4 regions of the Pseudomonas sp. MF08817 genome follow, and region 4 is predicted to be linked to each of the others. Evidence: predicted binding sites of a transcription regulator. Region 4 holds the regulator's gene; each other region holds the start of a gene.
What was found. The regulator sigma-54, encoded in region 4, starts transcription at its own class of promoters, with help from an activator protein. The targets are predictions, from matches to a motif close to ANTGGCATNNANNTTGCTNT.
Positions count from the first base shown of each region.

Region 1: a site for sigma-54 is predicted at 1,453-1,472, ahead of AC19YR_RS05625 (CmpA/NrtA family ABC transporter substrate-binding protein). Genes of this name have one in related genera too.
Region 2: a site for sigma-54 is predicted at 1,304-1,323, ahead of nirB (nitrite reductase large subunit NirB). Genes of this name have one in related genera too.
Region 3: a site for sigma-54 is predicted at 1,541-1,560, ahead of glnK (P-II family nitrogen regulator). Genes of this name have one in related genera too.

Region 1 is NZ_JCBCUY010000006.1:104,015-106,174, reverse strand. It holds gene AC19YR_RS05630 (ANTAR domain-containing response regulator) at 1-39, opposite strand, end outside; gene AC19YR_RS05625 (CmpA/NrtA family ABC transporter substrate-binding protein) at 54-1,265, opposite strand; gene AC19YR_RS05620 (quinone-dependent dihydroorotate dehydrogenase) at 1,565-2,160, shown strand, end outside.
Region 2 is NZ_JCBCUY010000010.1:85,038-87,197, forward strand. It holds gene nirB (nitrite reductase large subunit NirB) at 1-1,094, opposite strand, end outside; gene AC19YR_RS08365 (VOC family protein) at 1,621-2,013, opposite strand; gene AC19YR_RS08370 (carbohydrate deacetylase) at 2,051-2,160, opposite strand, start outside.
Region 3 is NZ_JCBCUY010000036.1:2,904-5,063, reverse strand. It holds gene AC19YR_RS20155 (ammonium transporter) at 1-1,008, opposite strand, end outside; gene glnK (P-II family nitrogen regulator) at 1,041-1,379, opposite strand; gene AC19YR_RS20145 (accessory factor UbiK family protein) at 1,752-2,012, shown strand; partial or broken gene AC19YR_RS20140 (YifB family Mg chelatase-like AAA ATPase) at 2,157-2,160, shown strand, end outside.
Region 4 is NZ_JCBCUY010000034.1:6,400-8,559, forward strand. It holds gene hpf (ribosome hibernation-promoting factor, HPF/YfiA family) at 1-125, opposite strand, end outside; gene AC19YR_RS19585 (RNA polymerase factor sigma-54) at 251-1,744, opposite strand; gene lptB (LPS export ABC transporter ATP-binding protein) at 1,921-2,160, opposite strand, start outside.

The sequences.
Region 1 (2,160 bases), on a different contig from region 4:
TTTGTTCGCGGTGTCGTTGATAAGCAGGATGCGCAACATGCTCTGGGTTCCTGTCAGCGGCGGGCGAGAAGGGCGGGGCTGTCGCTCAGGGCGTGCAGCTTGAAGCCGCGGGCGTAGCCGGCCGGGTCGCTGCCGTTCCAGGTGATGCCGTCGATCAATTGGCTGCTGCGCATGTCCCCTTGCGTGGCGTCGATGCTCAGTGCCTGCGCGGCTTGGCGGTACAGCGCCAGTTGCTGGACCTGGGTGGCCACGGCCAGGTAATCCGGGTCGTCGCGCAGCAGGCCCCAGCGGCGGAATTGGGTCATGAACCACATGCCGTCGGACAGGTACGGCAGGTTGACCGCGCCGGCCCCGTGAAAACGCACGGCGTGGGGGTCTTGCCAACTGTTGCCCAGGCCATCGGTGTACTCGCCCGACAGGCGCGGGGCGATGCATTCCAGCGGCGCGTCGAGGTATTGCGGGGCGCTGAGCAACTGCGCGGTGCTGCGGCGGTTTTGCGGGCTCTGTTCGATAAAGCGGCTGGCTTCGAGGATCGCCATCACCAGGGCCCGGGCGGTATTGGGGTACTGCTCGACAAAGGCGCGGGTGCAGCCCAGGACTTTTTCCGGGTGGTCGGGCCAGATGCTCTGCGAGGTGGCCAGGGTAAAGCCCAAGCCTTGGCGTACCGCGCTGGCGCTCCAGGGCTCGCCCACGCAGAAGCCGTCGATGCGCCCGGCCTGCAGGTGGGCGACCATTTGCGGCGGCGGCACCACCACGCTTTTGACGTCGTGCAGCGGGTCGATGCCCTGGCTCGCGAGCCAGTAATACAGCCACATGGCGTGGGTGCCGGTGGGGAAGGTCTGGGCGAAGGTCAGCTTTGCGCGGCTTTGGTGCACGCGCCGGTGCAGCGCCTCAGGACCGGTCACGCCAGCGCCTTGCAGACCGTGGGAGAGGTTGATGCTCTGACCGTTCTGGTTCAGGCCCATCAGCACCGCCATGTCGTTGGCCGCCACGCCGCCGATGCCCAGGTGCACGGCGTAGATCAGGCCGTAGAGGCTGTGGGCGGCGTCCAGTTCGCCGCTGACCAGGTTGTCCCGCAGGTTGGCCCAGGAGGCTTGGCGCTTGAGGTTTAGGCTCAAGCCGTAAGGTTGGGCGAAGCCCTGGGTGGCGGCGACCACCACTGAGGCGCAATCGCTCAGGGCCATGAACCCTAGGTTGACTGTGGTTTTTTCCGGCGCGTCACTGCCGTTGACCCAGGCCAGCGGCCCGGGGAGGAAGTCATTCATGGGTAAGCTCCAATACAGGGCCTGGGTGCATAAAAAAGCGCCACTGAGATAAAACCGGTCAGCCAAGGCTTTGAAACCTGTGGGAGCGAGCCTGCTCGCGACTCGGACCGGCGCGGGTATTTGCGTGGGCAAAAAAACCTGGCGCGACCCTGTTGCTGCTTTTGGCCCCAGTGTCGATGGCGTGAACGGTGCAAGGCATATGCCATGCCCGGATGATTTCGCCCCATGCCTCGCGTGCGAGGGGCTAGCCCGGCTATAATCGCCGCCTCTTTTTGCCGCCCGTCGAGTCCATCGCGCCCATGTACACCCTGGCCCGTCAGCTGTTGTTCAAACTTTCCCCGGAAACCTCCCACGATCTGTCCCTGGACCTGATCGGCGCGGGCGGGCGTTTGGGCCTCAACGGCTTGCTGTGCAAGGCCCCGGCGAAGATGCCGGTGACCGTCATGGGGCTGGACTTCCCCAACCCGGTAGGCCTGGCCGCAGGCCTGGACAAGAACGGCGCGGCCATCGACGGCTTTTCCCAACTGGGTTTTGGCTTTGTCGAAATCGGCACCATCACCCCGCGCCCGCAACCGGGCAACCCCAAGCCGCGGATCTTCCGCCTGCCCGAAGCCGAGGCGATCATCAACCGCATGGGCTTTAACAACCTGGGCGTGGATCACCTGCTGGCCCGCGTGGCGGCGGCCAAGTACCGAGGCATCCTGGGTATCAATATCGGCAAGAACTTCGACACCCCGGTCGAGCGCGCGGTGGACGACTACCTGATTTGCTTGAACAAGGTCTACGCCCACGCCAGCTACGTGACGGTCAACGTCAGCTCGCCCAACACCCCGGGCCTGCGCAGCCTGCAATTTGGTGACTCCCTCAAGCAACTGCTCCAGGCCCTGCGCCAGCG
Region 2 (2,160 bases), on a different contig from region 4:
AGGCGCCGGTAACTGGCGCTGGCTTCGTCGATGTAGCGATAGCTGCGTGCGCCCGGCGTGGTGGCGTGGGCGTCGCCGATGGAGCCGACATCCACTCCCAGCAACTTGAGCTTGGTGGACATGTCGGCGCCGGTGAAGGGTTGCGCCACGTGCCCGGCCAGGTGCGCGGCAACGGTGCGGGCCATGGTGTAGCCGGGGGCGACCAGGCCGAACACGCTGCCGTTCCACGAGGCGCATTCGCCGATGGCGAAGATCGCTGCATCGCTGGTGCGACAGTGGTTGTCCACCATCACCCCGCCCCGGGGCGCCACGTCCAGCCCAGCGTCGCGGGCGAGGGCGTCCTGGGGGCGGATGCCGGCGGAGAACAGGATCAGGTCGGTTTCCAGGAACTGCTCGTCGGTGAAGTTCATGCGGTAGGCGTAGTCCTCGCCGGCGACGATCTCCCGGGTGGCGCGGGACAGGTGCACCTGCACGCCGAGGGCTTCGATGCGCGAGCGCAGGGCCTCGCCGCCCAGGCTGTCGAGTTGCACCGGCATCAGTTGCGCGGCGAACTCCACCACATGGGCCTCCAGCCCCAAGGACTTGAGCGCGTTGGCCGCCTCCAGCCCCAGCAGCCCACCGCCCACTACCACACCGCGGCGCGCGGTGGTGGCGGCGGCGCGGATAGTGTCGAGGTCGTCGAGCGTGCGGTAGACCAGGCGCGAAGGGCCCGCCGCACCGGGAATCGGCGGCACAAAGGGGAAGGAACCGGTGGCCAGCACCAGGCAGTCGTAGGCCTGACGCCCGGCGCCGGTGACGATCTGCTTGGCCTCGCGGTCGAGCGCCAGCACCGGTTCACCCAGGTGCAGGTGCACACCGTGGCGCAGGTAGAGGTCGGCATCGCCCAGGGCCAGGGACTCGGCGTCGCGCCCAGCGAAGTATTCGGACAGGTGCACGCGGTCATAAGCGCGCTGGCGCTCTTCGCCGAACACATGCACCTCATAGCGGGCCAGGGCGCCCTGTTCGATCAGTTGCTCGACGCAATGATGGCCGACCATGCCGTTGCCGATAATCACCAGGGTTTCGCGTGGGGTGGGGGTGACGGTGGGGTTCATAGCCTTTCCTCGAAACGGGTCGCGGCCCGGGCGGGGGCCAAATAAAAAGCAAAAAAAAACGCCTGGAGCTGGGGAATCAGCTCCAGGCGTCTTTGCCTGGCGTTCGTTGTGCTAGCGGTGAGGGACCTGGGCCGCGTTGCCTGGATCACCGCGCCCGTGCCTGGGCAGGCCAGTGGTCGTCGATGACCACTCGGGGGTGTGCCTGGGGTGTAGCAGGGTTCGTGCCAGTGTTGGATATATGGGGTTGCAGGGCTCTAGGCAGAGGGTTTTACGCGGCTGATGGTGGGGTGTGGCGAGAAAGGGGATGAACCAGATCAGGGCATCCGGGAGCGGAAATACTCTTTTTGGGGCACCAGGGCCTTATCCCAGAGGCCAGTAGAAATGATCGGCCTTTGTGGGGCTCTGCCCGCGATGAGGCCGGTACAGCCGATGCCCCTCTAGCGCTTGCAATGCCGCCATCGCGGGCAGGCCCGCTCCCACAAATGCCCCCGGCAACGCGGCCCACTGGTTCGCCATCACCGCGCAATCAAGCCTGGATCGGCGTGCACAACTCCACCAAGGTGCCGTCCGGGCAGCGCACGTAGGACACCACTTGCCCCCAGGGTTTGCGCTGTGGCGCGCTGAGCTCCGTGGCGCCATGGTCCAGGGCGCGGGTGTGGGCGCCGTGGACGTCGTCGGTGACGAGGCCGATTTCCATCCCTAAAGGTTGCGCTGAGGCGTGGGCCTGGATGTGGCCGCCGGGGAAGTTCATCTCCCCCAGTTCGTGGGCGGCAAAGGACAGGGTGGTTTCACCGCTGGCCAGTTCGCCGTAGGTTCCGGATTCATGCAAAAACCCGCGGGCAAAACCAAAGGCCTGTTCGAAAAAGGCCAGGGAGGCGGCGACGTCGGGGACGTAGACGATGGTGTATCCGAACTTCATGGGGCAGCGTTCCTTTGCCAATGATGGGGGGCGCAGCTTAACTGCCCGGCTGCTGTTTTTGAAAGGCATCGGTGTGCCGGCGCCCGGCATTGCTCCAGGCCCCGCCGGATGAGGCCCGGTGGCCATAGGACACTCGCTCGATGCCTT
Region 3 (2,160 bases), on a different contig from region 4:
GCAGATCACACCGGCCACCAGGCCGATCACCAGGGCGCCCATCGGGCCTACGGTGCCCGCGGCCGGAGTGATGGCCACCAGGCCCGCCACCACACCGGAGGCAATGCCCAGGGCGCTTGGCTTACCGTGGGTGATCCACTCGGCGAACATCCAGCCCAGCGCAGCGGCGGCGGTAGCGATTTGCGTCACCAGCATCGCCATGCCAGCCGTGCCGTTGGCGGCGGCGGCGGAGCCGGCATTGAAGCCGAACCAACCGACCCAGAGCATCGCCGCGCCCATCAGGGTGTAGCCCAGGTTGTGCGGGGCCATGGGTGTGGTCGGGAAGCCTTTGCGCTTGCCCAGTACGATGCACGCCACCAACCCTGCCACACCGGCGTTGATATGCACCACGGTGCCGCCGGCGAAGTCCAGCACGCCCCAGTCCCACATCAAGCCGCCGTTGCCGGACCAGACCATGTGCGCAATCGGCGCGTAGACCAGGGTGAACCAGATGGCCATGAAGATCAGCATCGCAGAGAACTTCATGCGCTCGGCGAAGGCACCGACAATCAGCGCCGGGGTGATGATGGCGAACGTCATTTGGAAGGTGATGAACACCGCTTCCGGGAACAAGGCCGCCGGCCCAGTGATACTGGCTGGCGTAACGCCCGCCAGGAACGCCTTGCCCAGGCCGCCGAAGAAGGAGTTGAAGTTGACGACGCCCGCTTCCATGCCGGTGGTGTCGAAGGCAATGCTGTAGCCGTAGACAACCCACAGGATGCTAATCAGGCCGGTAATGGCGAAGCACTGCATCAGTACAGACAGGATGTTTTTCGAGCGGACCATACCGCCGTAGAACAGCGCCAGGCCGGGAATGGTCATGAACAGCACCAGGGCTGTGGAGGTCAGCATCCAGGCGGTATCGCCGGAGTTGAGGACTGGAGCCGCCACTTCGTCTGCCGCCATAGCCAGGCTGGGCATTACGAGGGACAACAGGGCTCCAAGCCCTGCGAATGTGCGCAGAGTCATAGTGTTTCTCCTGGGGCGTTGGGTTTGGCGGCTTAGATTGCGTCGGTATCGGTTTCGCCGGTACGGATGCGAATAGCCTGTTCCAGATTGACCACGAAGATCTTGCCGTCACCGATCTTGCCGGTGTTGGCTGCCTTGGTTATCGCCTCGATAACCCGATCAAGATCCTTGTCGTCAATGGCGACATCAATCTTCACCTTAGGCAGGAAATCGACCACGTATTCCGCGCCGCGATACAGCTCGGTGTGGCCTTTCTGCCGACCGAAGCCTTTGACCTCAGTAACGGTAATGCCCTGCACGCCGATCTCGGACAGCGACTCGCGTACGTCGTCCAACTTGAACGGCTTGATGATGGCAGTGACTAGCTTCATGAAAACTCTCTCCCGAATTGGTGGACTTGCCCCAGGAAAACAAACCCGGCTCAAGTCTAAGCGCAGTGCCTGGCTTTGTAACGCATCGTCGGCCCGACTCAGCCATCCCGGCGCACTGCGTTCGTCACAGCGACTGCATCAGTGCATGGGTCATCAGGCACTAAGCAGAAACCTTGCCATCTCTAGAAAAACCCACCATATCAATCGCTTGCCAACGGCCATTGGCCTTTTGCCGCCATCGCCCGCCGGCTTACGCACAAAAACGGTGCAGCCGTGGCGCAACCGATGCGCGATAACCGTGCGGCCGCCCCTGCCCTGGCGGGCAGACACCCCGTGATACACTGCCGGCCATCTGTTCCCAGGACTTTTCCCATGCTCGCGCCCAAAGACCTCCTCGACGCCCTGAGCGGCCACGCTTCCCGTTTGTTCAGCGGCGACACCGCGCTACCGCGCAATGAAATCGAAAGCCAGTTCAAGGCCCTGCTGCAAAGCGGCTTCAGCAAACTGGACCTGGTCAGCCGGGAAGAATTCGACAGCCAAATGGTCGTCCTGGCCCGCACCCGCGCACGCCTGGAAAGCCTTGAGGCGAAAGTCGCGGAGTTGGAAGCCAAGCTCAACCCGCCCCCGCAGTAACCTCGCCACCACGCCCGTCGCCACCGATGGGCGTGGCCGCCCGATACGTCTTGCAACCCTGTCACCCCCGCCTCGCCTTCACACCTCGACTACCCTTCCCGGACCCGCAGGATGCGGTTCTCTGTGCCCATCAAGGAAGGTTCCATGT
Region 4 (2,160 bases):
TTCATCGTCACCTGCACATTGGTGATCTTGTCGAAGTGCCTTTCGAGTCGGTCGAGTTTTTCGCCGATATAGGCCCGCAGAGGTTCGGTCACTTCCAGTTGGTGTCCACTGATGTTGACTTGCATACAGCTTCTCCTTCGTTGCCAGTGCATAAGGCGGCAGGCCGGTTTGCCTGCCACTTAGGTTGTGCTCGAAGACCTGCTTTTGGGCGAGACGTCAAGCACACCCTGGAACGCTGTGGCGTAACCCGTTACATCAGCCGCTTGCGTTCGCTTGAAGGCGCAATCCCAAGGGATTCGCGGTACTTGGCGACGGTGCGGCGGGCTACCTGAATGCCTTGTGCCTCCAGTAAACCAGCGATCTTGCTATCACTCAACGGCTTTTTCTGATTTTCCGCGGCAACCAGTTTTTTGATGATCGCGCGGATCGCCGTGGACGAGCATTCGCCGCCTTCGGAGGTGCTGACATGGCTGGAGAAAAAATATTTCAGTTCGTAGATGCCGCGGGGCGTGTGCATGAATTTCTGGGTGGTTACCCGGGAAATGGTCGACTCGTGCATGCCCACCGCTTCGGCGATGTCGTGCAGAACCAGGGGTTTCATCGCCTCGTCGCCGTACTCGAGAAAGCCGCGCTGATGCTCGACGATTTGGGTAGCAACCTTCATCAGGGTTTCGTTGCGGCTCTGCAGGCTCTTGATAAACCAGCGCGCTTCCTGCAATTGGTTGCGCATGAAGGTGTTGTCGGCGCTGGTGTCGGCGCGGCGCACGAAACCGGCGTATTGCGGGTTGACCCTTAGACGCGGTACCGACTCCTGGTTGAGTTCGACCAGCCAGCGGTCGTTATCCTTGCGCACGATGACGTCGGGGATGACGTATTCGGCCTCGCTGGACTCGATCTGCGAACCTGGGCGCGGGTTGAGGCTCTGCACCAGTTCGATGACCTGGCGCAGTTCATCTTCCTTGATCTTCATGCGGCGCATCAGCTGGCTGTAGTCGCGGCTGCCGAGTAGGTCGATGAAGTCGCTGACCAGACGCTTGGCCTCGGTCAGCCAAGGGGTCTTGGCGGGGAGTTGGCGCAGTTGTAGCAGCAGGCATTCGCCCAGGTTGCGTGCGCCGATTCCGGCCGGCTCGAACTGCTGGATGCGGTGCAGTACGGCTTCGATCTCATCGAGTTCGATGTCCAGTTCCGGGTCGAAGGCTTCGAGGATTTCCTCGAGGGATTCGTCCAGGTAGCCCTGGTTGTTGATGCAGTCGATCAGGGTCACGCCGATCAGGCGATCGGTGTCGGACATCGGGGCCAGGTTCAATTGCCACAGCAGATGGCTTTGCAGGCTTTCACCGGCCGATGTGCGTGTGGTGAAGTCCCACTCGTCGTCATCGTTACTCGGCAGGCTGCTGGCGCTGGTCTGGTAGATGTCTTCCCAGGCGGTGTCGACGGGCAGTTCATTGGGAATGCGCTCGCCCCACTCGCCATCCTCAAGGTTGTCCACCGTCGGGGCGGTTTCCTGGTAGGAAGGTTCCTGAACGTCGGCATTGGGTTTCTGTTCGACGTTGTCGGCCAGTGGATCGACGTTGTCGAAGTCGTCGCCTTCTTCCTGGCGTTCGAGCATCGGATTGGATTCCAGAGCCTCCTGGATTTCCTGTTGCAGGTCCAGGGTCGACAATTGGAGCAGGCGGATGGCCTGTTGCAGCTGCGGTGTCATCGTCAGCTGCTGGCCCATTCTCAAGACTAGCGATGGTTTCATGGCAGGGGCTTAACACCTTATTTGCCGGCGCACATGCGCCATCCACTACAGGGCGCCGGAGCGCCAAACTTAAGCAAATTATATGCCTGAAACTGGAGTGCTTGCCTAGGGCGCCGCAATAATAAACTTTTCAGAGTTCACTGCTGGCCGCCCTGGCGAAAAGCCAAACTCCACGCTTACAGGCGGAACTCATGGCCCAGGTACACTTCCTTGACCAACTCGTTGGCAAGGATGGTGGCAGAGTCGCCTTCGGCGATCAGCTGGCCGTCGTTGACGATGTAGGCGGTTTCGCAGATATCCAGAGTCTCGCGCACATTGTGGTCGGTGATAAGCACACCGATGCCCTTGGCCTTGAGGTGATGGATGATCTGTTTGATATCGCCCACCGAGATCGGGTCCACGCCGGCGAAAGGTTC